One region of the Methylocystis sp. NC52PC genome, then DNA from elsewhere that is predicted to be linked to it. Evidence: predicted binding sites of a transcription regulator. Region 1 holds the regulator's gene; each other region holds the start of a gene.

Region 1 (9,533 bases):
TTTGCGAGATCGAGGATATGGCGCAGATCGTCGCGGGTGAAATCGCAAATATCGAGAAAATGACGCGGCCGCGTCAGCGTGTGCGCGGTCATCACGCCGCTCCCAACTGCTTGGCCGGCGTCGCCAGACGCACGCAGGCGCGCTCGAGGCGCGCCGCGGCCTCGACGATATGCGTCTCGTCGATGATGAGCGGCGGCAACAGCCGCACGACATTGTCGCCGGCAAGAACGGTCAGCAGCCCTTCGGCCCGCGCGGCGGCGGCGAAATCGCCATTGGGCCCGCGCGTCTTCACGCCGAACATCAGCCCCTCGCCGCGCACCGTCTCGATGATCGCCGGATAGCGGTCGTTGAGCTCGGCGAGCCGCTGGCGCAGGAGCGCGCCGAGGCGCGCGACGCGCGGCAGAAAGCCTTCGGCCAGCACCACGTCGAGAACCGCGCCGCCGACGGCGGCCGCCAGCGGATTGCCGCCGAAGGTCGAGCCGTGCGCGCCGAGCGTCATGCCCTTGGCGGCTTCGCGCGTCGCGAGACAGGCGCCGATCGGAAAGCCGCCGCCGAGGCCCTTGGCGAGCGCCACGATGTCCGGCGCTACGCCGGCGTGTTCGCAGGCGAGAAATTTGCCGGTGCGGCCGACGCCGCACTGCACCTCGTCGAGAACCAGCAGCAGGCCGCGCGCGTCGCAGAGGGCGCGCAGTTTTTTCAGGAATTCGGCGGAAAAGACCCGCAGCCCGCCCTCGCCCTGGACGGGTTCGAGCAAAACGCCGGCGGTTTCGTCCGAAATCGCGGCTTCGAGCGCGTCGAAGTCCGCGAAGGGAATTTGATCGAAGCCGTCGACCGGCGGGCCGAAACCCTCGAGATATTTGGGATTGCCGCCGGCCGCGATGGTCGCCAGCGTCCGGCCGTGAAAGGCCCCTTCGAAAGTAATCAGCCGATAGCGCTCAGGCGCTCCATTGGCGGCGTGATATTTTCGCGCCGTCTTGATGGCGCACTCCACGGCTTCGGCGCCGGAATTGGCGAAGAAAACCACATCGGCGAAGGTGGCGTCGACGAGGCGCTGCGCCAGCCGCTCGGCCTGCGGAATGCGGTAGAGGTTCGAGACATGCCAGGGCTTCTCGGCCGCCGCCTTCAGCGTCGCGACCAGATGCGGATGCTCATGGCCGAGCGACAGGACCGCGACGCCGGAAGCGAAATCCAGGTAACGGTCGCCGTTCTCAGCGAAGAGCCATGGGCCTTCGCCCCCCGTGAAGGCGATATCGGCCCGCGCATAGGTCGGATAGAGCGCAGAAGTCAACGTCAAGCTCCAAGCCCTCGGGAGCGGCCCGCGGCCGGACCCCAAAAACAAAGCGCCGCCCTTTTTGAGGGCGGCAATCCGAGACTTTGATTTTATGCGCGCGGGCGGCTTCGGTCAAATCCTGCCGCAGGGGCGAGGCCTTGCCTGGGCCGGAGACTTTACAGTCGATTTTCCTCGAAAAAAGCGCGCAAGTGAGTCGCCTGGGCCACACCGGCGCGCGAAAGCGCATGAAAGCCTGTTGAGAACGCCCCCTTCTGCTTGCCAGCGACTCGGACCCGTGATTCAAAAGGATGGTCAGTTTTCGCCGTTGCGGACGCGTTTTTCAAAGCCGCAGGGCGCTTCTCGAGTCTCGATGCGCGTCTCATCGCCGCCGGAGATCCCGGCGCAGCGACGGATGGTGGATTCCGTCGGCGGCGCGTTCGAATCGACCGCTTGGAGGTCAAATTATGTCTTGGACCGAGGAAAGAGTCGATCTGTTGCGCAAGCTTTGGAGCGACGGCCTCAGCGCGAGCCAGGTGGCCGCCGAGCTGGGCCCCGGCATCACGCGCAATGCGGTCATTGGCAAGATTCACCGCCTCGGCCTCGCCGAACGCGCCAAGACAGCGGCCGCGCAGCGCCCGCGCGCGGCGAAGGGGACGGCCCGCCAGCCGGCGACCGCCCCGGTCGTCGCCGCGCCGCGCGCCGGGGGCCACGCGGTCCATGGCAATGTCGCCCTGGCCTTTGCGCCGCAGGCCATGGTCGTCGCCCGCGTCGCGCCGGAGGCCGAGGAGGTCGTCATTCCCATGTCGGAGCGCGTCACGCTGATGGAGTTGCGCGAATCCATGTGCCGCTGGCCGATGGGCGATCCGACGACGCCGGATTTCCGCTTCTGCGGGGCGAAGTCGCCGATCGGCGCCGGCCCCTATTGCGCCCATCATGCGCGCGTCGCCTATCAGCCGGCGCAGGATCGCCGCCGCGCCCGCGATCTCAAGGCCCCGCGCTTCGCGTAATCCTTCCCGAGTTCGGCGGTCCGGCCTTCACTCGCGTCCGAAGGTCTCGTCGAAGGAATAGCCCGAACCGCGCACGGTGCGGATCGGATCCTTCTCCCGCCCGCGGATGAGCGCCTTGCGCAGGCGCCCGACATGCACGTCGACCGTGCGTTCGTCGATTTCAGCCGACATGCCCCAGACGCTGTCGAGCAACTGCGCCCGCGTGAACACGCGGCCGGGCTTCTCCATCAGATATTCCAGCAGGCGGAACTCGGTCGGGCCGAGATGGATCTCGCGGCCCGAGCGGCGCACCCGACGCGTTTCGCGGTCGAGGTCGATGTCCCCCGCCGTCAGCCGCGAGGCGACGCGCTCCGGCCGGGCGCGTCGCAACAGCGCGCGCACGCGGGCCATCAGTTCGGGCGTCGAGAAGGGCTTCACGACATAGTCGTCCGCGCCGACCGACAGGCCCCGCACGCGTTCGCCCTCTTCGCCGCGCGCGGTCAGCATGATGATGGGCATGTCGCGGGCGACGTCGCGGGCGCGCAGCCGCCGGCAGATTTCGAGACCCGAGACGCCAGGCAGCATCCAGTCGAGCAGCAGGAGGTCGGGCGGCGATTCCGCAATGCGCAGTTCCGCCTCGTCGCCATTGTCGACATGCTCGACCTGATAGCCTTCAGCTTCGAGATTATAGACGAGCAGCGTGGCGAGCGGGACCTCGTCCTCGACGACGAGAATGCGCGGCGGGCGATCGGCCCGGCCTTCGCGGGGAAGGGTTTGAATAATGGTTTCGTTCATTGCGCGACGTCTTGTTCCGATCCGCGGAGGCCGATGCGGGATTTCGGCCGCTCCATCGGCAGGCTTTCGCCGGTGGCGAGATAGACGACCGTCTCCGAAATATTGGTCGTGTGGTCGCCGATGCGCTCGAGGTTCTTCGAGCAGAAGAGGAGATGCGTGCAAAAGGAGATGTTGCGCGGGTCCTCCATCATGAAGGTCAAGAGGTCGCGGAACACGCTGTCTTCCAGCGCGTCGAGATCGGCGTCGTTCTCCCACACCGCGCGGGCGCGCTCCACGTCGCGCAGCGCATAGGCGTCGAGCGCGTCCTTGAGCTGCGTCGCCGCGACCTCGTGCATCGACCGCAAGCCGACAATGGCGCGCGGCAGCCGCGCTTCGGTGGCGATCTTCAGCGTGCGCTTGGCGATGTTCTTCGCGAGATCGCCGATCCGCTCGATGTCGCCGGAAATGCGGATCGCGGCGATGCATTCGCGCAGATCGACCGCCAGAGGCTGGCGCCGCGCGATCGTCAGCACGGCGTTCTCCTCGATCTCGCGCTGGAGAATGTCGAGGCGCGCGTCGCTCGCGACGACGCGCTGGGCGAGGTCGACGTCGAGCATCGACAAAGCGTCCATGGCCTCCGCCAGCATCTTCTCGGCGACGCCGCCCATCTCGGAAATGCGGCGGCCCAGCGCCTCGAGATCGCGGTCGTAGGACTTGACGATATGTTCGCTCATGCGATGTCCTTCCTCACCCGAAGCGGCCGGTGATGTAATCCTGGGTGCGCTTTTCGCGCGGCTTGTTGAAGACTTCGTCGGTGTCGCCGAATTCGACGAGCTCGCCGAGATACATGAAGGCCGTATAGTCGGAGACGCGCACGGCCTGCTGCATGTTGTGGGTGACGATGGCGATCGTATAGTCGTTGGCGAGCTCCTCGATGAGCTCCTCCACTTTGGCCGTGGAGATCGGGTCGAGGGCGGAGCAGGGCTCGTCGAAGAGGATCACCTCCGGCTGCACGGCGACGCTGCGCGCGATGCACAGGCGCTGCTGCTGGCCGCCCGAAAGCCCGAGCCCGCTCGTGTGCAGCTTGTCCTTCACCTCGTCCCAGAGCGCCGCGCCGCGCAAGGCTTCCTCGACGCGCTGGTCCATGTCGGCGCGCGACAATTTCTCGTAAAGGCGAACGCCGAAGGCGATGTTCTCATAAATCGACATCGGGAAGGGCGTCGGCTTCTGGAAGATCATGCCGACGCGCGCGCGCAGCGCATTGATGTCGATCGCCGGATCGAGAATATTCTCGCCGTCGAGCAGCACCTCGCCCTCGGCGCGTTGGCCGGGGTAGAGGTCGTACATGCGGTTTAAGACCCGCAGCAGCGTCGACTTTCCGCAACCAGAGGGACCGATGAAGGCCGTGACCTTATGCGTCTGCAGCGGCAGCGAAATGGATTTCAGCGCCTTTGACGCGCCGTAAAAGAAATCCAGGCCCTGGACCGAAATCTTGGCGGCGTGTTCTTTGACCTGTGCGGGGGCGTTCATCACGATTTTCTCCGACCGGCGCTGAGCGCGCGGGCTGTGATCGAGAGAGCGAGGACGGCGGCGGTGATCAGCAGCGCGCCGGTCCAGGCGAGCTGCTGCCAGTCTTTGTAGGGCGACAAAGCGAACTGGAAGATGACGACCGGGAGGCTCGCCATCGGCGCCAGGAGATCGCTGCTCCAGAACTGATTGTTGAGCGCGGTGAAGAGCAGCGGCGCGGTTTCGCCGGAGACGCGCGCCACCGCGAGCAGCACGCCCGTCACCAAGCCCGCCTTGGCGGCGCGATAGGCGACATGCGCGACGACATGGGAGCGTGGCGCGCCGAGCGCGGCGGCCGCCTCGCGCATCGATCCCGGCACCAGCAGCAGCATGTCCTCGGTGGTGCGCAACACGACGGGGATGACGAGCAGGGAGAGCGCGACGGCCCCGGAGACGCCCGAGAAGTGCCCCATGGGATGCACGAGGACTTCATAGACGAAGAGGCCGATCACGATCGACGGCGCGCTGAGCAGAATGTCGTTGATGAACCGCACGACCATCGCGAGCTTGGTGTAACGGCCATATTCCGCCATATAGGTGCCGGCGAGCATGCCGAGCGGCGTGCCGATCGCAACGCCGATTGCGGTCATGACCAGCGATCCAGCGATGGCGTTCAACAGGCCGCCCTTGCTGCCCGGCGGCGGCGTCATTTCGGTGAAGGCCGCAAGCGACAGCCCGCGCAGGCCTTCATAAAGCAGCGACGCGAGGATGAGGAAAAGCCAGGCGATGCCAAAAAGAGCGGCCGCCCAGGCAAGGCTGGTCGCCAGCGAATTCCGCTTGCGGCGCGTGGCGTAAAGCGACATGGCGCTGCTCCTTAAGCCGCTTTGCGTTCGAGGCGCATCAGCATGTAACGCGCGATCGCCAGCACGACGAAGGTCAGAAGGAAGAGGATGAGGCCGAGCGCGATGAGCGACGACGTGTAGACGTCGCCGACGGCTTCGGTGAATTCATTGGCGATGGTCGCCGATATGGTCGTGCCGGGGGCGAGCAGCGACGGCGACACCTTGTGGGCGTTGCCGATGACGAAGGTGACCGCCATGGTTTCGCCGAGCGCGCGCCCGAGCGCCAGCATCACCCCGCCGATGACGCCGACGCGCGTGTAGGGGATGACGACATAGCGCATCATTTCCCAGGTCGTGCAGCCGATGCCGGCGGCCGCCTCCTTGAGAACGGGCGGCACGGTTTCGAAGACGTCGCGTGAGATCGACGCGATGAAGGGCAGCACCATGATCGCCAGGATGAAGCCCGCGGTCAGCATGCCGATTCCATAGGGAGGGCCGGCGAAAAGCGAGGAGAGCAGCGGCACGTCGCTGAAAAGCGAGATCAGGCCGGGCTGCACATAGGTCTGAACGAAAGGCGCGAAGACGAAGAGGCCCCAGATGCCGTAAATGATCGACGGAATGCCCGCGAGAAGCTCGATCGCGATGCCGATCGGGCGCCGTAGCCGATGGGGGCATAATTCGGTCAGGAAGGTCGCGATCCCCAGTCCGACCGGCACGGCGATCAGCATGGCGACGCCCGACGTGACGAGCGTGCCGTAGATCGCCGGCAGCGCGCCGAATTTCTCGGTGACGGGATTCCACGACTGGGAGATCAGGAAGCCTGGCCCGAAGGCCTGCAGGGCTGGCAGCGAGCCAAGGACGAGCGACAGGATCACGCCGCCCAGAATGACGAGCACGATGACCGCCGCCGCGCGGGTCACTTGAAAGAAGATGCGGTCGAGGAGCGCGATGCCGGCAAGGGCCTTGGCGCGGTCGGTGACCGCGGGCCGGGCGACAGCGCTCTCCAATGCGACATCCGACATGTTGTCCACTCCACTCGAGCCGCGCGAGACGGGTTCGGTCATGGTCTTTGCAACTCCCGACGCCGGCTCCCTTGAACGCAGCCGGCGTCTGTCATCTTTCAGGCGGCCTCCGTTTTGAACCGCCTGCGCGCCGACCGCAACGCGGCCTGCGCTCGGCTCAATGCGCCGCGAGCGCCTTGCCGTCCGCGCCCTTGATCTCGCCCCAGCTCTTTTTGATGAGCTCGACGACGGTCTTGGGCATGGGGATGTAATCGAGCTCCTCCGCGGCCTTTCCGCCATTGGCGAAAGCCCAGCCGAAGAACTTCAAGGCTTCGGCGGCCGCCGCCTCGTCCTTCGAGTCCTTGGGCAGCAGGATGAAGGTCGCAGCCGAAATCGGCCAGGACTTCGCGCCCGGCTCATTGGTGATGATCTGATAGAAGCCCGGCGACTTCGCCCAGTCGGCGCTCGCGGCGGCGGATTGGAAGCTCTCCAGGCCCGGCGCGACGACCTTGCCGGCGGCGTTGATCATCTTCGTGTAGGTCAGCTTGTTCTGCTTGGCGTAGGCGTATTCGACATAGCCGATCGCGCCTTTGGTGTTGGAGACGTTGTTGGCGACGCCCTCATTGCCCTTGGCGCCGATGCCGGCCGGCCATTCGACCGCCGAATTCTCGCCGACCTTGGTCTTCCAGTCGTCGGAGACCTTGGAAAGATAATTCGTAAAGTTGAAGGTCGTGCCGGAGCCGTCCGAACGATGCACGACGACGATCGGCGTCGCCGAGAGCTTGGCTTTGGCGTTCAGCTTCTTGATCGCCGCGTCGTCCCAACTCGTAATCTCGCCGAGGAAAATCTTCGCGAGGGTCGGCCCGTCGAGCACGAGCTCGCCCGGCGCGACGCCGTCGAGATTGACGACCGGGACGATGCCGCCGATGACCTGCGGCCACTGGATGAGATTGGCGGCCTGGAGATCCTCGGCCTTGAGGGGCTGGTCCGAGGCGCCGAACGTCACGGTGCGGGCCTTGATCTGCTTGATGCCGCCGCCAGAGCCGATCGACTGATAATTCAGACCGTTTCCGGTCTCCTTCTTATAGGTTTCCGCCCATTTGGCGTAGATGGGATAGGGGAAGGTCGCGCCCGCGCCGGAAATGTCCAGCGCCAGAGCCGCGCCCGTCATGGCGGCGAACGCCGTCGCCGCGATGGCGGCGCGCGTGAAAATCCTGGAGATCATTCGAGATCGCTTTCAAGCTCGAGAAAACTCGGGCGCCCCTTCGCGCCCATCACGGCCGAGGTTCTAGCGGGCGGCCAAGAGGGTTTTGTGACAGTTATCTAACAGGAATATGACAAAAAATTAGTTTTTGAATCAATCGTTTATGTCGAGTTCGCGGGCGTTCCCTCGATCGCCGGCAGGGTCACGCGGAACAGCGCGCCGGCTTCCGGCGCGGAGTCGATCCCGAGACGGCCGCGATGGCGCAGCACAATGTGTTTGACGATGGCGAGGCCGAGGCCGGTCCCGCCCTTGGCCCGGCTCTTTCCGGCGTCCACGCGGTAAAAGCGCTCGGTGAGGCGCGGAAGATGCTCGGGGGAGATGCCCGGGCCATGGTCGCGCACGGAGAAGACGGCGCTGACGCCCCTGCGGGCGAGCGTAATTTCGATGGGACGCGCCTCGCCTTCCGATCGGCCGTATTTCAGGGCGTTCTCGATGAGATTCTCCACGACGCGGGCGAGTTCGTCGCGATCGCCGGGGACGATGACGTTGGGCTCGAGCTCCAGGGCGATCGGCACGCCGTTTTCCTCCGCCATGGGCGTGAGCGTATCCACGATATGGGCGACGAGCACGGTGAAATCGACCGCTTCCACCGGGCGCACATGCATGTGCTGCTCGATGCGCGAGAGCGACAGCAGATCGTCGATGAGGCGCGCCATGCGCTGCGCCTGTTCGCGCATGATCCCGAGGAAGCGCTCGCGCGCCGTGGGGTCGTTCTTGGCCGGGCCCTGCAGCGTTTCCACGAAGCCGAGCAGCGACGACAGCGGCGTGCGCAATTCATGGCTGGCGTTGGCGACGAAATCCACGCGCATGCGTTCGATGCGATGCGCCTCGGTGAGGTCGCGCAGGCTGATCATCGCCGCCGTGCGGAAGCCTTCGAAACGCACCGGCGCGATATGGGCTTCGAACCAGCGCTCCACCGGCAGGCGTTCGGTCCAGGCGGCTTTCTCCGCCTCGCCGCCGGCCACGACGCGCATGGCGGCGTCGAGCATGTCGGGCGAGCGCAGGCTGCGCGACAAGGGCTCGCCGACGCGCAGCGCGGGGGCCAGCGCCTGCGCGGCGGCGTTGAAGGCGAGCGCATGCGTCTCGGCGTCGATGACGAAGACGGGCTCGGGCAGCGCCTCGATCACCGGGCCGAGCATGTCCTCGGCGGGCCATTTGGGTTGCGGCATGAAACGCTCTGAGCTTTTTCCGTACGTTACGGCGCGCGCTCTTCGATGATGCGCGCCACGGCCTCGCGCAGCGCGCCCCAGCGCCGCCGGCCTTCGTCGGCGCCGAGCACGGCGAGCGCGGCGATGAAAGGAACAAAATAATAGACGATGCGGAAGAGCAGCAACGAGGCCAGCACGCTGCCCTGCGACGCGCCCGGCAGGGCGTGCAGCATGGTCGCCTCGAAAACGCCGATGCCGCCCGGCGCATGGCTGACGACGCCGAGGATGCAGGCGAGAACATAGACCGCGAGAAAGGCCGTGAAATTCAGATCGACGCCCGCCGGCAGCAGCACGTAGAGCGCGGCCGCCGCGGCGCAGAGATCGGCCGCGCCGACGACGAGCTGCGCGAGCGTCGAGCCGGGTCCTGGCAACTCCAGCACATGGCCGCGCAGGCGGATCCGGCGCGGCTCGAGCGCGACCCAGGCGCAATAGCCGGCGACCGCCGACAGCACCAGGACGCCGACCGCCATATGCAGCGCGGCGGGGAGATGATCGAGCGCGGCGAGCGCTTCGGCGCCCCTGACCAGGGTGAAGCCGATCACGGCCGTCATGCCGAGCCAGAAGGTGACGCCGGTGATCACGGTGACATTCGCGACCTGCAGGGCGGACATCGACACGCGCGAATAAATCCAGTAGCGCACCGCCGCGCCCGTCACGATCGGGAAGCCCAGATTGAAGGCGA
Region 2 (9,533 bases), 1.8 Mb from region 1:
TCTCGTCGGCCACATAAAAGCCTGGCGTCACGCCTACCCGGAATTCGGCGCGGCCTTCGATCGGGCTCTGACGGATATTGCCGTCGCGGCGCCGACGCTTGCGATCAGCCCGAGGGAGCAAAGCGCATTAGCGGCCGCGGCCCGCGGCTCGGAGGCGCAACGCAAGGGCTTCCTGTCGCGATTACGCGACATCGTCCCCTGACGTTTTAGAGCGCGCCCGCATGTTCATCCATCCCTTGTCCGATTGTCAGTCCGTCTCGATCGGCCCCGGCAGCCGAATCTGGCAGTTCTGCGTCATCCTGCCGGGCGCGCGCATTGGGGCCGGCTGCAACGTCAACGCCCACTGCTTCGTCGAGAACGACGTGGTGATCGGCGACAATGTGACGGTAAAAAGCGGCGTCTATCTCTGGGACGGCGTGCGGCTCGAGGACAATGTCTTCGTCGGCCCGAACGTCACCTTCACCAATGACATGTTCCCGCGTTCCAAGGCCTATCCCGAGAAATTCGCCCGGACGATCGTCCGGCGCGGCGCCTCGATCGGCGCTGGCGCGACCATATTGCCGGGCGTGGAGATTGGCGAAGAGGCGATGGTCGGCGCCGGAACCGTCGTTTCCAGCAATGTGCCGCCGCGGGCGGTCGTCGTCGGCAATCCGATGCGCATTTTGCGTTACCTGGATTGACGCTTTAGCTCGGACGGCGCGGGGAGGGGCGCCTTTTGACTTCATCGGCGGTCGCCCCCTAGAATCCGTGAGAGCCTGCCGATGTGCGGCTCCCTGCGGCAGGTCACGTTGGCGCCGTAAGGCGGGCGCATGATGCGCGAACGAAAATCCGGTTGAAAAATCTCCTCGGCTGATTACGAAGGAGGCGAGAGTTTTCGCCTCTGACGGGGCAATGACCGAAGCGGCGTCGGCCGCTCCTTCGGGGAAACAAGAGGTTGAAATGACGGCTCGCATCTATCGTCAGTCGCCGAGCGTGACCCAGTCCGGTCCGGGACCGGAGAAGCCCTGGCGTCTCGTGTTCGACCCCGAACTGCCGCGCTCCATTGAACCGCTGATGGGCTGGACCAGCTCGGGGGACATGAAACAGCAGATCCGCTTGCGTTTCGCCACCAAGGAGGAGGCGGTGGCCTACGCCGAGCGCGCGGGCCTTCCCTATCGGGTCGAGGAGCCCAAGCCCGACAACGCGTCCCGCCGCACCGCGTCATACGCGGACAATTTCAAGACGACCCGCATCGGTTTGTGGACGCATTGAGAGACGCCCTCCTGGCCCCGTAGCTCAGCCGGATAGAGCAACCGCCTTCTAAGCGGTAGGTCGCAGGTTCGAATCCTGCCGGGGTCGCCAGCGTGATTCGCGCCGTCGCCGCCGCCGTGGGCAAGGGCGGAGAACAGGGATGACGCGCCTATCCGCGAAGGATCGACGCCTGCGGTCCAGATTGGAAGGGAAGGGCGAGGATGCAGCTTCGTGTCGCGGTCTCCATCGTCGCCTTGGGGCTTGCGTTTGTCCTGGCTCCCGCGCCGGGCGAAGCGCAAGGACTGCTCGAATTCCTTTTCGGACCCGATCCGACGCCGCAGCAGGCTGCGCCGCCGCCGGCGCCTCGCCGCGCCAGGGTGCAGGGGACGGTCGGCTTCGCCAAGCGGGAGGGGGCGCCGGCCGGCTCGGGCTTTGCATCCGATCCGAGGGCCGGCGGCTTTTGCGTGCGAACCTGCGACGGCTACTTTTTTCCGCTGATCAAATCGACCCGCGCGACGCGCCAGCAGTCGTGCGAACTCGCCTGTCCCTCGGCCGAGATGGACGTTTACGACGGCTCGACGATCGAGAGCGCGCGCAACCGCAAGGGACAGCGCTATTCGGCGATGCCGCGCGCCTTCGCCTTCCGCGACCGCGCGTCGGGCGCCTGCGCCTGCAACGACCCCAGAACCTCCGAGGCCTATTTCGAACGAACGGCGAAGGACGATCCGACTCTGCAGAACGGCGACATTCTCGTGGAGACGGACGGCGCCCTCGTCTACAGCGGCTCGAAACTCGTGCCGCTCAGCGCCGCCGCCATGTCGTCCAACGCGCGCGATCGGCTGCGCGCCATGCTCCGCCGCAACCCGGCGGCGACGCCCGCCCTCACCGGGACCATCGCGCCGGCGCCGCCCGCGCTCGAGGTCAGCAAGGACGATCCGACGGGGAGCACGGCCCCGCAGCAGGCGACGCCCTAAAATTCCGGCTTTACAGAGAGCCGAGGCGCGGCTATCCCGCCAGGGCCTTGCATGACAGTTTTGTGACGGGCGAATTCACGAGCCCGAGTCGGGCGGAGGGGGCAAATGCTGTCTTGGTTTCAGGCCCTGATGCCGCGCGAAGAAGGTTTCTTCGACCTCTTCGAACGACATGCGGAGACCCTCGTCGCGGGGGCCGGGGCGCTGCGCCAGTTGCTCGACGGCGGGAACGGCTATCTGGGCTGCTGCCAGGAAATCCGCCGGCAGGAACACGCCGCCGACGACATCACCCGCGAGGTGCTGCTCGCCGTCCGCCGCACCTTCATCACGCCTTTCGACCGTAGCGACATTCGCGATCTCATCGTCGCGATGGACGACACCATCGACCAGATGCACCAGACGGCGAAAGCCACGCAGCTCTACGAATTCCACGAATTCGACGCCTCGATGCGGCGCATCGGCGACATCATTGTCCAATCGGCGGAAATGACGCGGGACGCGCTGCCGCTGCTGCGCGCGATGCGTCAGAACGCCGCCAAGCTCAACGCCTTCAGCGAGGAGATCACCCGCATCGAGGACGAAGCCGACGCCCTGCACGACCAGGGGCTCAAGGAGCTGTTTCGCCTGCATCGCACGAGCGATCCCATGGCCTTTGTCGTCGGCTCGGAGATTTATGGCCACCTCGAAAAGGTGGTCGACGGGTTTGAGGATGTCGCCAATCGGGTGACCGGCATCGTCATCGAGCACAGCTGAGGAGACGAGGCGTGGCCGAGCTCCCGCTCTCTCTCTTCGCGCTCATCGGCGTCGCGCTGGCCTTCGACTTTCTCAACGGCTTGCACGACGCCGCCAATTCCATCGCCACCATCGTCTCGACGCGCGTGCTGCGGCCGCACTACGCCGTGTTCTGGGCGGCGTTTTTCAACTTCGTGGCGTTTCTGTTCTTCGGCCTCCATGTTGCGCAGACGGTCGGGGCCGGCATCATCTCGCCGCAGATCGTCGACGATAAGGTGATCTTCGGCGCGCTGATGGGCGCCATCTCCTGGAACCTCATCACCTGGGCCCTCGGCATCCCCTCGTCGAGCTCGCATGCGCTGGTCGGCGGCCTCGTCGGCGCGGGCGTCGCCAAGACCGGAACGAGCGCCATCGTCTGGAGCGGCCTCATCAAGACCGGCTCGGCCATTGTGCTTTCGCCGGCGCTCGGCTTCGTGCTGGCGCTGCTGCTGATCCTCGCCGTCTCGTGGATTTTCGTGCGCAGCTCGCCGCTTGCCGTGGATACGCTGTTTCGCTCCCTGCAATTTCTTTCTGCTTCGCTTTACTCGCTCGGGCACGGCGGCAATGATGCCCAGAAGACGATGGGCGTCATCGCCGTGCTGCTTTATTCGCACGGCGTCTATGGCGGCGAGTTCCATGTCCCTTTCTGGGTGGTGCTGACGTGCCAGGCGGCGATGGGGCTGGGCACGCTCTTCGGCGGCTGGCGAATCGTGCACACCATGGGCTCCAAGATCACCCGGCTGACCCCAATGCAAGGCTTCTGCGCCGAGACTGGCGGCGCGATCACCCTATTTCTCGCCACGGGTCTCGGCATTCCGGTGTCGACGACGCACACCATCACCGGCGCGATCGTCGGCGTCGGCGCGGCGCGGCGGGTCTCGGCGGTCAGGTGGAGCGTCGCCAAGGATATCGTCGTGGCCTGGATCGTAACCATGCCGATGTCGGCTTTCATCGCCGCGGCTTTCTACACCGGCGCGAGTTTCTTTGGATGAAGCAGGCGAAGAAGGCGCCGAAAGCAAAGAAAAAGAGCGACCGGCCTTTAACGCCCCGTCTCCAATACGCAGCCCTGCCGTGGCGCGTGACGGAGGAGCATGGCGTCGAAATCCTCCTCGCCACCTCGCGCGACACGAAACGCTGGGTCATTCCCAAAGGCTGGCCGATGAAGGGTCGTAAGCCCCATATCGTCGCCGCCATCGAGGCGCAGCAGGAGGCGGGCCTTCACGGCAAGGTCGAGAAATCCAAGCTCGGCGAGTTCGAATATGAAAAGCGGATGAAAGGCGGCGGCTTCGTCGACTGTCGCGTCGAGGTCTACGCGCTGCGGGTGGAGGCCCAGCGCAAGAAATGGCCCGAAAAAGGCCAGCGGGTGACCTATTGGTTTCCCTATGCGGTCGCGGCCGAACAGGTGGACGAACCAGACTTGCGCGACCTCATGCTGGCCTTCGGGAAGTCGGCGAAACGATAGCGGGGCGATTGAGTCCCGCCCCTCATTCCGCAGGCCCCGACAGGCAGTCTCGCAGGCGCGCGAACCCTGCCTCCAGGTCTTCCTTGAGATCCGCGACATCCTCGAGGCCGATCGAGAAGCGCAGCGCCGGGCCTTCGGGCGCCCAGCGCGTCGCGGTCCGATACGGGGCGCAGTTGAAGGGGAGGACGAGGCTCTCGTAGCCGCCCCAGGAGAAGCCGATCCCGAACAGCTCGAGCCCGTCGACGAAGGCCTCGGCCGCCTGCTTTGGCGTCGGCTTCAAAATGATCGAAAAGACCCCCGAGGAGCCGGAAAAGTCCCGCTTCCACAGCGCGTGGCCGGGATGGCTCGGCAAGGCCGGATGCAGCACCCGCGCGACTTCCGGGCGCGCTTCGAGCCATTGCGCGACGTCGAAGGCGGCGCGCCCCTGTTCCTTGAGCCGCAGCGCCATGGTCCGCATGCCGCGCAAGGCGAGGGAGGCGTCGTCAGGGCTCGCGCCCATGGCGAAGAGATTGAACGTGTGACGCAGCCGCTTCGCCCATTTGGCGTTGGCGGAGACGAGGCCGAGAAGAATGTCCGAATGGCCGGAGAGATATTTGGTGCCGGCTTCAATCGCGAGGTCGCAGCCGCGCTCATGGGGCGGGAAGAGGAGAGGCGTCGCCCAGGTGTTGTCGATGATGACGCAGACGCCGCGCGCGCGCGCCGCCGCGGCGATGGCGGGGACGTCCTGGATCTCCATGCTTTGGGACCCCGGCGACTCCATGAGCACCGCCGTGGTCTCCTCCCGGATCAAGCCGGCGACGTCGGAGCCGATCGTCGGATCGTAATATTCCGTCGTCACGCCAAAGCGCGCGAGGAAGCCGTCGCAGAACGCGCGAGTCGGCGAATAGGCCGAATCGGTCACGAGAAGATGCGCGCCGGCCTTGGTCGCGGTGAGCAAAGCGAGCGCGATTGCGGCGAGCCCCGAAGGGACGAGCGCCGTATCGGCCGCTCCAGCGATCTCGCTCCACGCCTCTTCGAGCGCGCGGGTGGTGGGCGTGCCCTTGGTTCCGTACGTGTAAGGCTGGCGTAATCCTTCCAGATCCGCCACGGTCGGGAACAGCACCGTCGAGCCGCGGTAGACGGGCGGATTGACGAAACCGAAATGCTCGAAAGGGGCGCGGCCCGCCTGCGTCAGCAGCGTCGCCATTCGCCTTTTCGATTTGCCGCCTTCGTCGCTCGCCATTGTCTTCCGTCCACGCGCCGCCTGCGCAAAAACTAATCTAGAGGCGCTTCGAATACGAGCGCGGCGACACGCGTTATCCCCCACCGGCGGCTTGGTCCGGCCGCGTCGGCGGCGCCTGCGCCAGGAGCCGGGAGCTGCGCAAGTGGTTGATTTTCGTCGAAAGCGTCCCAATTTCACAAGCAGGGTTCGGATAATGAAGGACGAAGGCCATGCCGACCGGAACGCAGAAAACCATCCCCCCTGACGCCCTGATCGCCGCGCTGTTTTTGCCGCTTCTCTTTCTTGTGCTTTTTTACCTTCACCTGAATGATTACACCCCAGCTGGGGTCCTCGGCAGCTTCGCCCAATTCGCCGGTCTCTAGACGCTAAACCGCGAGGCAAACCCGCGGGCCGTCGCGAGAATGCGCCGCCCGCGGCGGTCCGGGCGGTCGGCCGCTGTTTTGCGAGGCCGGAAAGCCCTTGCCATCCAATGGCCGGAGTTGTGAGATTTGACGCGCACGCCCCTTTGGTTTTCGAGCGCCAGCCAGCCGAGCCCGTCGATGATCGCCCGACGCTTTTTTCTCGCGGTCGCCCTGCCGATCATGCTTGCGCTCGCGGGGCAGGGCGCCAGCGCGCAGACGGACCTGGGGCCGACTCTCACGCAAGTGCTGCGGCGGGGCTATCTCTCCTGCGGCGTCACGGAGACGGCGGGCTTCGCCCAGCCCGACGCAGGGGGCGTCTGGCGCGGTTTCGACGTCGATCTCTGCCGCGCCGTTGCGGCGGCGATTTTCGACGACCCGGCCAAGGTGCGGTTTCTCGGCCTCGGCGCGAAAGACCGCGTCTCCTCCTTGCAGTCTGGCTGGGTGGACCTGCTCGCCAGCGCCGCGCCCTGGACGCAGTCGCGCGACGCTCAGCGCATCGTCTATGCGGGCGTCTCTTTCTACGACGGGCAAGGCTTCCTGGTCCGCCGTCAACGCAGCTTCGCCTCGGCGCAGGATCTGGCCGACGTCGCGGTCTGCGTTCAGCAGGGCACGTCGCACGAACTGGAGCTCACCGATTTTTTCCGCGCGCGCAAGACGCCCTACGCCCCAAAGCTTTTCCCGACATTCGAGGAGGCCGCCGCGGGCTACGCCAAGAGCCAATGCGATGCGCTCACGGCCGACGTTTCGACTCTCTACGCGGTTCGGGCGAAGCTAGCCGATCCTGACGAGCACGACGTTCTCCCCGACCTTCTGACCAAGGCGCCGCATAGCCCCATCGTGCGGCAAGGGGACGACCAGTGGCTGGCGGTCGTGCGCTGGGCGCTGTTCGCGATGATCGACGCCGAAGAGCTGCGGGTCTCCATGGCCAATGTCGACGCCGCGTTGAAGTCGGAAGACCCGCGCATCCGCTATCTGCTGGGCGTCGAGGGCGATCGCGGCGCGGGCCTCGGCCTTTCCGGCGACTGGCCCTATCGCATCATCAAGCATGTCGGCAATTACGCGGACGTTTTCGAGCGCAATCTCGGCCAAGCCTCGCCGCTCGGCATGGAGCGGCGCGTGAACGCGCTGTGGACCAAGGGCGGGCTGATGTATGCGCCGGCGGTGAGATAGGCGGCGAGAGACCTCTAGCTTCAGATCCTCACCCGCGCCCACCACTCTGTGAGGGCCTCGCGGGAGGGCGCCACGTCTTCGGCGAGCGGGCCGGCGAAGCGCCGCCATTCCTCGCGGAAATGCGGCGAGACCGCCGCAATGACGGGAATCCGCGCCGTCATCGCCGCCCGGAAGGCGTCGCAAAGTCCGCCGCGCTCGGCTTCCTGCTTGGAGAATTTGCTGACGACGATCAGATCGGCGCCCGCGCGCGCCGCGCGCTCGACGGCGGCGCAGGCCAGCGCCAGCTCGCCGGCGTCGAGATTGCAGGCGACCGACCCTGGCCCAAGGTCCTGCGAGATCACAAACTCGGCTTCGGACGCGACGTCGCGCAGGAAGATGCGCGACCGGCCCGAGGCGTCCGCGCCGCGCATCTGGGTCACGCCGCCGACGCGCAGGCCGGTCTCGGCCATCTCGAGGGCGAAACGCCGCATCAGTGACTGCACCATTTCGCTCTCTTGGGCGGGGAGGGCGGCGATTGGGGTGGGAGGCAGGCGGTCGCGTTCCATCAGGACCCCTTTTTCTTAGGCGTTTCAGCGCCGCAGGCCTTTGGCGGGCGCCGCGCCGGCACTTGTTTTGTATCGGACGAAACCGATTTTATAGTATCGTTACGAACAAGCGACGTGAACATCCGTGGCCGATGACCACAAACAGGCGCCAGCGACGCGTCCGGCAGGCAAGGACAGCGCCATAGACGCCTTCCTCGACAAGGCGCGCGGAGTCTCCGAGCCGAGCGCCCGGGGCCGGCTGATCTTCGCGCTCGACGCCACCATGAGCCGCCAGCCGACCTGGGACGTGGCGCAATCCATTCAGGGCGAAATGTTTCGAACGACCGCCCGGCAAGGCGGCCTCGACGTGCAGCTCGTTTATTTCCGCGGCTTCAGCGAGTGCCGGGCGTCCCGCTTCGTCTCGCAGGGCGACGGGCTCGGCGCGCTGATGGCCCGCATCTCCTGCCAGGCCGGCAAGACGCAGATCGGCCGCGTCCTGAGCCACGCCCTGGACGAGACGCGCGCACGGCGGGTGGGCGCGCTCGTCTATGTCGGCGACGCCATGGAGGAGAACCTCGACCATCTCGCCGCTCTTGCGGGGGAGCTCGGGCTCCTCGGGCTCAAGGCCTTCCTGTTTCAGGAGGGCGACGATCCGACGGTCAAGGCCGCCTATCGCGAGATTGCGCGCCTGACCGGCGGCGCTTACGCCGCCTTTGATCTTTCCGCGCCGCGGCGGCTCGCGGAACTGCTCGGGGCCGCCGCCGCTTATGCCGTAGGGGGCCTGCCGGAACTCGAAAAACGCGCGGGGCGGGGCGAAGCCGCCGCGCAGCTGCTGCTGTCGCAGATGGGGTCACGATAAGCCATGCCTGTCCTCTTGGGAATTTTCGCGCTTGCACTGGGGCTTTATGCGCTCAATGCCTACACGCGGGTCTCCCCCGCGTTTCTCGCGCGGCTGATCAGGCGGGGCGGCGGGTTTTTCCTGATGGCGGTCGGCGGGCTGCTTCTGGCGCGCGGGCGCCTCGACTTCGGCCTTGGCCTCGCCGCCGCCGGACTGTGGCTGATGGGGCTCGGATCGCGCGCCGGCATGCGCAATGTCGGCGCGGGCGGGGGTGGCGTCTCGCGCGTCCGCTCGGCCATGATCGAGATGGAGCTCGATCACGCCACCGGCGCGATCCGCGGCATGATTCTCGTCGGCAAGGACGAGGGCAAGCGGCTCGACGCCTTGACCCGGCCGGCGCTGCTCGAGCTCTACAACATCTGCCTGCGCGACGACCCGGACGGCGCGCGCCTGCTAGAGGCGTATATGGACCGCCGCTTTACCGGATGGCGTGCGGCAGGCGATCCGCACCGTGACGCGGGGAGCGGCGGCGAAACGCGCGCGCGTCGCTCGGGCACGATTACCGAGGATGAAGCCTACGAAATCCTCGGGCTGAAAAAGGGCGCGGCGGCCGCCGACATCGCGCGGGCCCACCGCGATCTGATGAAGAAGCTTCATCCAGACCTTGGCGGGACGACGGATCTGGCTGCGCGGGTAAATGAAGCTAAGGACGTCCTGATGCGGCGCCACCATTAGGCGGCGGCGCGCGGGTTCGTCATGATCCCAGGTCGCGGACATGGCGGAGGCCCTTAGTTCTTCGTCGTGAAGCAGGCGAAGCCGGATTTTTTCAGAGCCTTGCAGGCCGACTGCGCGCTTTGTTCCTCGAGGCCGGCGAAGCGGGCGCGCCAGAGCGTCTCATTGCCTTTCTGCACCTTCTCCGTGAAGGCCCGCGCCGTGGGCGGAAA
Region 3 (9,533 bases), 1.7 Mb from region 1:
GCCATGAAGGCCGCGCCTGTGGGCGCGACGGCGTAAGCGACGAAGCCGAGAGCCCCGCAAGCGAGCGCGATGGTCAGCGTCGTTTTCTCCCCGAGCCGCGCCACGGCGGGGCGCACCAGCGCGCCCGACACGATGGTCTGCGATACGCCGACGATCGCGAGCGCCCAGCCGGTCGTGCTCGCGTCCCAGTTGTAGCGCTGCTGCGTATAGAGAACGAACAGCGCCGGGAGCGATTCATGCGCGAGATAGGAGAGAAAGAGCGCCGCGGCGAGGAGCGTCAACGCCAGCCGCCGGCGCAGGAAGTCGAGCGAGCCCAGCACATTGGCGCTGCGCCAGACGACGTTCGGGGTGCGTTTCTCGGGGGCGAGCGACTCCGGCAGGATGAAGTAGCCGTAGAGGAAATTGGCGAGGCTGAAGGCGGCCGCCGCCCAGAACGGCAAGCGAAGGTCATAGGCGCCGAGCGCGCCGCCGATCGCCGGCCCAAGGATGAAACCCAGGCCAAAGGCCGCGCCGATCATGCCGAAGCGCCCTGCGCGCTTCTCGGGCGGGGTGATGTCGCTGATGTAGGCGTTGGCGGTGGCGACGCTCGCTGCGGTCGCGCCGGAGATGAGCCTGCCCACGAAGAGAAACGGCAGGGAGGGGGCCAACGCCATGAATATATAGTCGATCCCGAGCCCGAAATTCGAGGCGAGCACCACGGGCCGGCGGCCGTAATGGTCGGAAAGCGCCCCGAGGACCGGCTGGAAGAGAAACTGCATCGCCGCCCAGGCGACGCCGAAGACGCCGACGACGCGGGCGGCCGACGGCAGGTCGCCGCCCTCGAACTGGACGATAAGCTTGGGCAGCACCGGAATGATGACGCCGAGCGCCAGCATGTCGAGCACGACGGTGACGAGAATGAAGAGAAACGCCGCCTCTCTTCGAGGCTGAGGCGCAGATGTCATGACCCTACCTGGACTGGAGCTTGTCGCGGTTGCGATAGCCGCAAAGTCCCGGCCCCGCAAGAAGGCCGGGCGCAAATGGCGTGGCGAGGCGCAAGCGCTCCAAAATGAGTCGTCGCCATTCCACCGCGTTCCCGGAACCCCATCGCCGTTGAACCCGACCATCTTGGATTGGCCGCCCGAATCAACGCCATAGCGGGATGAACTGTGGCAACGGAGACACAGCTGCCGGGGAGTTCATCGTCACAATCGAACTCCGGGCCGGTCACGACGCTTTTGTCACGGCTCTGTCATGCGGCGGCGGATTCTCTCGCTCCCGGAACTTAACGTTCGGGGAAGGTCCACAAATGAAATCGTCTTTTGGGCATCGGCTCCTCGCCTTGACGGCGCTGGGTGTCTGGGTGGCCTTCGCCGCTCCTGCGGCGGCGGACACCGCCGATGAAATCCGCGCGCTGAAGGCGCGCCTCAACAAACTCGAAGCGCAGGAGGCCGAGGCGAGGCGCGCGGCGAAGGCCGCCGCGGCGCAGGCGGCGGCCGCGGCCGCCCATCCCGCTCCGGTCGTGATCGCCGGCGCGCCGCCGGCGCCGAAGCACTGGTACGAGAAGATCAGCATCCGCGGCTATACGCAGATGCGCTACAACGACATCCTGTCCGCCCACAACTTCAATGACGCTTACGCCTATGGCGACCGCTCGGTCGGCCCGCGTCAGAACTTCTTCCTTCGCCGCATCCGCCTGATCTTCAGCGGCGACATCTCCGACCACCTCTATCTCTACCTGCAGCCGGACTTCGCCTCATCGCCTTCCGGCACGTTCAGCAGTTCGCCGTCCTCCGTCGTCTCCGGCGTTCCTTATTACGGGTATTACAACTACCAGGTCGGCACGTATAACCTGAACGCCGGCAATTTCGCGCAGTTGCGCGACGCCTACGCCGACATTTCGGTCGACGACAAGAAGGAATTCCGCTTCCGCGTCGGTCAGTCGAAGATTCCCTACGGCTTCACCAACATGCAGTCGTCGCAGAATCGTCTGACGCTCGACCGCCCCGACGGGCTCAACACCTGCTGTAAGGACGAGCGCGACCTCGGCATCTTCTTTTACTATACGCCCGAGCACATGCGTCATCTCTTCCGGGATCTCGTCAAGAACAACCTGAAGGGTTCGGGCGATTACGGCATGTTCGCCTTCGGCGTCTACAATGGTCAGGGCGCAAACCGCGTCGAGCTGAACAAGGGCGTTCATCTCGTCACACGCTTCACCTATCCGTACGTCTTCGAAAACGGCCAGGTGGTCGAAGCGTCGATCCAGGGCTATACGGGCCGCTTCGTGCCGGCGACCTCGGCGATCATTCCCTCGCTCGGCATGGCGACGAACTGGGCGGGGTACCGGCCGAACCAGTATCCGTGGAACGCCTCGCCCTTTACCGGCGCGGTGGCGCCTTTCGTCAATGCGCCCGGTTACAATAATCCGAACAACTTCAACACGACCTATTACCCGACGCCGCTCGCGGGCGTCTGGAACCCGTCCTGCGTCAACGGCTGCGTCGGCGTCAAGGACGAGCGCGTCGCCGTCACCGGCATCATCTATCCGCAGCCCTTCGGCGTCTTCGCGGAATGGAACTGGGGCCGCGGCCCGGTGCTCGATCCGTACCAGCTGGTCGTCAAGGACGGCAAGCTGAACGGCGGCTACGTCATCGTGACCTACAAATACGACGACAAGGAATTCGGTCTCGGCACCTTCTTCCCCTATGTCCAGTGGCAGCAGTATCGGGGCGGCGCAAAGACCGAAGTCAACGCGCCGTACAACAGGGTCAACGAACTGGAGGTGGGCGTCGAATGGCAACCGCTTCCGGAGGTCGAGTTCACCGCCGCCTATGCGCATATGAACCGAACGAACCTGGCGCTCGCGCCGTACCGGCAGTGGCAGGGCGATCTGCTCCGCATGCAGCTGCAGTGGAACTACTGATCTAAAATAGATCAGGTTTGGCTCCGAGCGTCCCCGGGTCTCCCGGGGGCGCTCATTACCGTTTGCAGGGTAGAAAGGCGTCTCTCATGCTGAATTGGGTCCGGTGTCTCGTCCTCTTTCTCGCGCTCCTGCCAGCGGGGCTCGCCAGCGCGGATGATTACGCGGCGGCGACCGAGGCGACCCGCAAGGGCGATTACGCCGCGGCGTTCAAGTTGCTGAAGCCCCTCGCCGAGAAGGGCGACGCCCGCGCGCAGACCGAACTCGCCGCCATGTATATGATCGGCAAGGGCGCGCCGCGCGATCCCCGGGAAGCGATCAAGTGGACAAAGCTCGCCGCCGAGCGAGGCAACGCCGCCGCTCAATACAACCTCGGCACCATGTATCTCGAAGGGCAGTTGGTCGCGCGCGATTACAAGGAAGCCATGAAGTGGAGCCTTCTCGCCGCCGGTCAGGGCGTTGCGGCGGCGCAAATGAACGTCGCCAGCATGTATTATGAAGGCGCCGGGGTTCAGCAGGATTATGGGGAGGCGGCGAAGTGGGTCCGGCTCGCGGCGGCGCAGGGCGACCCGGAGGCGCAGTTGAACCTCGGCACGATGTACGCCCAGGGCCAGGGCGTCGCCCAGGATTTCCTGCGTGGCTACATGTGGACGCATCTGGCGATCGAGCAGCCGGCGCTCGGCATGACCGAAAGCGAGAAGAAATCCGTGCACGACCTCTCCGCCAAGACCTTATCGGCGGAGGAGCGTCCCAAGGCCGAGGCGATGGCGAAGAAGTGCAGAGAGTCGAAGTTTAAAGACTGCGACTGATCGAGGGGGCCCTCGCCCCCACAACGGCCTCAGTTAGAAACGCCCCCGGACGTCTCCGGGGGCGTTTTCTTTTTTCACTATATGAACCCTCCCGATCTCTCGCTCACGGGAGCGCTCGCAAGCTCTCATTTCTTGCGAGGGGCTGATCGACGAGGGTTGTTTCAGCCCCGTTCAGCCAAGTCCGCCACCACGCCCCTCAGGCGATAAGCCTTGCGCCCGTTCATCAAGCCACTGGACGGCGGGCCGGATCCAAGGCTGGCCGGCCAATTCCGAGAGTTTTCCCCCGTTAAATTGGCCTGGCGGCGCCTGGAAAACCCAGAGCGCAATCGGCACCTTGAGTGGCGTTTGTTTCAGAAGTTTTTCCATTAGAGCGGTTTCATTTCTGAGTTATATGCATAACGTGGAAAAAATGGCAATTTTCAGCTAATGTCTCCAGCATATTTCTGTACAGATTATGTATATATAGGTCAGAAATACTAGAAACAAAAGAGAAAAATTATCAGAATCTATTATCTGACCTTGTGTCAATGTTGCATTTGTACAACTGAGTGAGGATTGTACTTCGGCAGCGCCTGCGAAGACGTAGTTTGTCACGTGTTTGTCGTGGAGGTCGGGTCGATTGTATAAGTGTAGCCTAAAAAATAGGCATTCCTGAATTCTCAGGCTGGAGATTGAAATGTTGACTGCAAAGTGGGCAATTGGCGGCGTGGCGCTTGGCGCCTTGCTCGTGGCGACGAGCGCTCAGGCCGTCGACGTCAACGCCATCGATGCACGCCTGCGCGCGCTCGAGGCGGAAATTGCAAAATTGCGCAAGGAGGCGAAGGAAGCGAAGGCGCAGGCCGCCGCCGCCGCCTCGAAGGCGACCAATGTCGCCAACGCCGCGCATGTGAAGGGCGACAATGGGCCCCCGCCGCCACCGCCCGTCTTCGTCAGCCTGAAGAGCGGTCTTCTCGTCGAGACGGAAGACAAGGCGTACGCCTTCAAGATCGGCGGTCGCCTGTTTGTCGATGGCGGCGGCACCGCTGGGTCGCCGGGTAACGCATGGCAGTCGAACGTCGGCTTTGGTCAGGCGCGACTTGAAGTCGAAGGTCGAATGAAGCCCTGGTTCTACAAGCTTCAATTCGATTTCGCGAACCCCACGACTCAGCTTTGGAATACCAATCTACCGAACGCAAACACTGTCGGCGGACTGGCGTTCTGGTCGCGCAACTATGTTACCGACCGCAACTTCCTTTGGGGCGGATGGCGTGACGCCTATGTCGGTCTGCAAGATCCGCGGTTGTCCGCGCCTTGGCTCGCCGAACCGGTCTATTTCAAGATTGGCAGCCAGTACGAGTCATTCAGCCTGGAGGCCCTGGCGTCGTCGAAATATCGCGACACGATCGAGCGGCCGCTGGCCGTTGACGCGATTGCGCCCTTCCGTCACATCGGCATAGCCGCCGGCATGATCGGCAAGGACAATTGGACGGCTCATTTCGGCATATATTCGCTGAGCTTCCAGGATCTGAATGCGCGCCCCGTCAATACGTCGTCAGGAAACGTCGGCGTCTATGTGCCGGCCTACAGCGGCTACGGCGTCAGAAACGCCAACTGGTATCAGCCCTGGGGCGGCGGCGCTTATTGGGAGGCCACCGGCCGCGTAACCTGGGCGCCGATCTTCGATGAACATCGACTCGTTCATATTGGCGTGGCTGGAAGCTATCATCAGCCGAATGGCGCCACCGCTTACAGCGATGACCGTAACTCGGCGCCGGGGAATCGGCTCGGGTCGGAAGCCAACGTTCTCGGGAGCAACTTCCTTGGAACGCCCGATCTTTCCTGCGGTCGCTTCCTTCAGCCGACCGTCTTCCAGACCGCCGGGACGGTCTGGAACCAGTATAACGCCGCTGGAAACTGCATTAACAATATCGAAAAGCTCGACCTCGAGGCCGCCCTTTCCTACAATAATTTCTTCGTCCAGGGCGAATGGTTGCTCGCAAACTACAACCGCAACACCTTTGCGGCGGCTGAGTTCGCGCAAGCTCAGTTGACTCAGCTGGGTGCGGCCTCGCCAGCCCAAGGAATCTACCTCTCGCCTGGCAATTCGCGCTACATCGCGAGCGGCGGCTATGTCCAGGGCGAGTGGTGGATCACCGGCGAAGAAAAATCTCGGTCGTATGATCTGAAAGACAAGAACGGCGTGACCTTCGGTCAGCTGAAGATCAAAAACCCCTTCTCCATGGGCGGATGGGGCGCCTGGGGTCTGGTCGGCCGGTGGAGCGTTCTCAACCTGAACAACGGTCCGTTCTCTGGAGGCAATATCAACAACGCCCTGTTCGTCGCGAACAACGGCTTCGGCTTGTTCGGCCCTCTGCCGGGGACCCCCGCGCAGATCGCCAATGCGACGCTTCTGCAAAACGCCATCGCCAATTCCGGCATCTACGGCGGCTATCAGCAAAACATCACGGCTGGCGTGAACTGGTATCCGGATAATGGCGTCGCCTTCCAGTTCAACGCCACGCACGTGCTGTCGCTGAAGTCGCCGCTGAACTGGAACCCGCAATCATCCTATGAGGGCGGCTCGCATCCGACCTTCCTCGAAATGCGCGCCAAGGTGTACTTCTAGTCGTCCTTGTCCCCGAAACCTGCGCCCCCTCCCGGGGCGCAGTCTTTCAACCTCAATGGCGGTTGCTTATTTGTTGTCCGAGGACGCGGCGGAGCTCACCAGCTTCTCGATGACATAGAGATTGAAGCTGACGTTGGAGACAATCCCGCTGACGCAAATGGTTTTGAGCTGGTCCATTCTGTCATCGGCAGGTCTGGCGTAATCGATGATCATGACCTGTCGGCCGTTGGTCCAGACCCCATGGGTTCTTCCATCCGAACTCGTTCCCCGCAGCAGCTCCGCGTAATTGTGGTCGGAAATATATTTCTCCGCTTTGGCGCGATCGACGCAGCCTGCAATCGGCTCATCGGCCGGCTTTTGCTGAGCAGATTGGGCCCTGACGCCAGGGCAGGCGAAAGCGATAAACACAGCACATGTCAGCAGCCCGAGTTTTTTCATACGCTCACTCCGGATTGTTGCGCCGGACAGCCAAGGGGGTTGATATGAAGCCACATTATCTCCCTTTCGCGTCCCTCAGAAGCGATGAAGCGCCGATGGACTGATCTAAGGCCACAAAAGTCGACCTTGGCGAAAACCGTTGACCGCGGCGCGCGCTTCCTGTAGCAACACACCGCTGCGCCGCAGCATGAGGCTGCTCCAGCCGCGTAGATCGGACAAACGCCTTCGGGCGTCCGACCAGCTGTCGAGCCTCCTTCACATTCCCAGACGACGGCCCGATACGCGGGGCAGGTCTCCCTTTTACCGGATCGACCCCACCGCGCGCTTGAACGCCCGCCGCGGCGCGATTCCCTTATGAAAGACGCTCAGTGACCAATTTTTCCGATCTTGGCCTTGCCGAGATTCTGCTTCGCGCCCTCGCTCGCGAAGGCTATGAGACCCCGACTTCCATTCAGGCCCAGGCGATTCCTTATCTTCTGCAGGGCCGCGATCTCCTCGGCATCGCCCAGACCGGCACCGGCAAGACGGCGGCCTTCGCCCTGCCGATTTTGGAACGCTTGATCGCCGACCGGCGCCGGCCGGCGCCCTTTACCGCGCGGGCGCTGGTGCTGGCCCCGACGCGCGAACTCGCCGCGCAGATCGCCGACAGCTTCCGTTCCTACGGCCAATTTTTGCGGCCGAGCGTCGGCGTCATCGTTGGCGGCGTGTCGCATCGTCCTCAAATCGACATGCTGGCGCGCGGGCTGGACGTGCTCGTCGCGACGCCGGGCCGTTTGCTCGATCATGTCGCCAGCGGCCGCATGAAGCTGGCGCAGACCGAAGTGCTGGTTCTGGATGAAGCCGATCACATGCTGGATCTCGGTTTCATCATCCCGATCCGCCAGATTGTCGCCAAGCTTCCCAAGAAGCGCCAGACGCTGTTGTTCTCCGCCACCATGCCCAAGGAGATCGCCGGCCTCGCGCAGGACATGCTGAACGATCCCGCCCAGGTCGCCGTGACGCCCGTCGCGACGACGGCGGAGCGCGTCGCGCAGCATGTGTTCCTCGTCGACGGCGGGGCGAAGCGGGACGTGCTTCTCGAATTGATGAATGACGTCGACATCTCGCGCGCCATCGTCTTCACGCGCACCAAGCGCGGCGCGGATCGTGTGGCGCAGCATCTCGACGCCGCCGGCGTCGGCGCGGAGGCGATCCACGGCAACAAGAGCCAGAGCCAGCGCATTCGCGCCCTCGACGGTTTCCGCAAGGGCCGTACGCGCGTGCTCGTCGCAACGGACATCGCCGCCCGCGGCATCGATGTGGACGGCGTGACGCATGTGGTGAATTACGAACTTCCGGAGACGCCGGAGGCTTATGTCCATCGCATCGGCCGCACGGCGCGGGCCGGCGCCTCGGGCCGGGCGATTTCGCTTTGCGACAACGGCGAGCGGCCGCTGCTGCGCCAGATCGAGAAACTCACGCGCCAGTCGCTGCCCGTGACCGACCGCCGCAGCGACGGCGAGCGCCATGATGAGACCGCCCCGGCCCGCCGCGGCGCGCGCGGCGGCGCCCCCAAGGCCAACGGCGGCGCGCGCCATGCGCAGAAACATCCTCGCCGCGAGGGGCCGCATCGCGACGGCCCGCGCGCCGAAGGCCGCCGCCCGCCGCGCTCCGGCGCCGGTCAGAAGCGCCGCGCGCAGGGCGGGACCCATCGTCCGCACCCCACGCAGGGGTGAGGAGCGGGAGCCATACAACGGCTTCCATCAACGCATAATGAGCCCCTCGCGCCAAGGACCGCCGAAGTCGGCGTCTCGGCGCGAGGGGAGCGCATCGCCCGTTTCAGTCGTATTCATGAAAATCGGGGCCATGTCGGTAAGAGTGGTGATCATAGACCTTTCGATGGACGCCGCGGTGCATCCTGTCCCGAGGACGATCGGCGTCGACGGCGACTCTCGGCCTTTTTGAGATTGGACGTTCGGCGGCAGGCTGATCGTCTTGCAGCCACGGAAGCGGGGGCGACAGATCATCGCCGAAATCCGCCTGAGCGGCGCTGATGACAAACAAGGGGCTCGCCACCACGACAAGGGCAAGCATCAATTTAGATCGCATGTCGGCATCCTCCCAGCTTCGATAACTACGAGGATGGGACGGCGACGATCCCTTGTCCAATAGAGGGCAAAAATCTAGCTTATCGATTATTCCGATAAAACGCAGGCTTGTCGTCTCGAGAGCGTTTTCTTGCACAAGCCGCCAACCGCCTTAGATTGAGCCTGAGACATAAAAGAGCGGCGGGCGCATGTACGACCTTCTCATCATCGGCGGCGGCGTCAACGGCTGCGCCATCGCGCGCGACGCGGCGGGGCGGGGGCTTTCTGTACGACTGGTCGAGCAGAACGATCTCGCGAGCGGCACGTCATCCGCCTCGACCAAACTGATACACGGCGGCCTGCGATATCTGGAACTCTACGAGTTCCGACTCGTGCACGAAGCGCTTGCCGAGCGCGAACTTTTGCTGGCCGCCGCGCCGCATGTCATTTGGCCGCTCAAGTTCGTTCTGCCGTACGAGAAGGGCCTGCGTCCCGTGTGGATGCTGCGGGTCGGCCTGTTTCTTTACGATCATCTCGCGCGGCGCAAGCGGCTCGAGGGCTCGCACATGGTGTCGCTCAAAGGCAACGAACTCGGCGCGCCGCTGCGCGACGCTTATTCTGTTGGCTTCACTTACGCCGACTGCTGGGTCGACGACTCCCGCCTCGTCGTGCTCAATGCGCTCGACGCCAAGGAACGCGGCGCAACGATCAGC

What was found. The regulator PhoB, encoded in region 1, activates phosphate uptake and scavenging genes when phosphate is short. The targets are predictions, from matches to a motif close to TGTCATNNANCTGTCAT.
Region 2: ACETII_RS18310 (DUF47 domain-containing protein) is a predicted target of PhoB. The motif match lies at 2,256-2,272, and genes of this name have one in related genera.
Region 3: ACETII_RS16030 (OprO/OprP family phosphate-selective porin) is a predicted target of PhoB. The motif match lies at 4,300-4,316, and genes of this name have one in related genera.

The regions. Positions count from the first base shown of each region.
Region 1 is NZ_CP170127.1:1,188,376-1,197,908, reverse strand. It holds gene argF (ornithine carbamoyltransferase) at 1-92, opposite strand, end outside; gene ACETII_RS07695 (acetylornithine transaminase) at 92-1,288, opposite strand; gene ACETII_RS07690 (GcrA family cell cycle regulator) at 1,735-2,277, shown strand; gene phoB (phosphate regulon transcriptional regulator PhoB) at 2,305-3,051, opposite strand; gene phoU (phosphate signaling complex protein PhoU) at 3,048-3,764, opposite strand; gene pstB (phosphate ABC transporter ATP-binding protein PstB) at 3,778-4,560, opposite strand; gene pstA (phosphate ABC transporter permease PstA) at 4,560-5,399, opposite strand; gene pstC (phosphate ABC transporter permease subunit PstC) at 5,411-6,400, opposite strand; gene pstS (phosphate ABC transporter substrate-binding protein PstS) at 6,558-7,604, opposite strand; gene ACETII_RS07655 (ATP-binding protein) at 7,745-8,812, opposite strand; gene ACETII_RS07650 (lysylphosphatidylglycerol synthase domain-containing protein) at 8,839-9,533, opposite strand, start outside.
Region 2 is NZ_CP170127.1:3,341,030-3,350,562, reverse strand. It holds gene ACETII_RS18335 (glycosyltransferase family 2 protein) at 1-202, shown strand, start outside; gene ACETII_RS18330 (acyltransferase) at 222-680, shown strand; gene ACETII_RS18325 (ETC complex I subunit) at 940-1,251, shown strand; tRNA gene ACETII_RS18320 (tRNA-Arg) at 1,265-1,341, shown strand; gene ACETII_RS18315 (DUF2865 domain-containing protein) at 1,452-2,204, shown strand; gene ACETII_RS18310 (DUF47 domain-containing protein) at 2,310-2,954, shown strand; gene ACETII_RS18305 (inorganic phosphate transporter) at 2,966-3,964, shown strand; gene ACETII_RS18300 (NUDIX hydrolase) at 3,961-4,434, shown strand; gene metC (cystathionine beta-lyase) at 4,457-5,656, opposite strand; gene ACETII_RS18290 (hypothetical protein) at 5,866-6,018, shown strand; gene ACETII_RS18285 (amino acid ABC transporter substrate-binding protein) at 6,196-7,227, shown strand; gene ACETII_RS18280 (DUF2478 domain-containing protein) at 7,248-7,772, opposite strand; gene ACETII_RS18275 (VWA domain-containing protein) at 7,897-8,610, shown strand; gene ACETII_RS18270 (DnaJ domain-containing protein) at 8,614-9,324, shown strand; gene ACETII_RS18265 (serine hydrolase) at 9,378-9,533, opposite strand, start outside.
Region 3 is NZ_CP170127.1:2,881,004-2,890,536, forward strand. It holds gene ACETII_RS16010 (TCR/Tet family MFS transporter) at 1-944, opposite strand, end outside; gene ACETII_RS16015 (porin) at 1,289-2,905, shown strand; gene ACETII_RS16020 (tetratricopeptide repeat protein) at 2,992-3,711, shown strand; gene ACETII_RS16025 (hypothetical protein) at 3,883-4,077, opposite strand; gene ACETII_RS16030 (OprO/OprP family phosphate-selective porin) at 4,388-6,316, shown strand; gene ACETII_RS16035 (hypothetical protein) at 6,383-6,754, opposite strand; gene ACETII_RS16040 (DEAD/DEAH box helicase) at 7,123-8,469, shown strand; gene ACETII_RS16045 (hypothetical protein) at 8,573-8,842, opposite strand; gene glpD (glycerol-3-phosphate dehydrogenase) at 9,030-9,533, shown strand, end outside.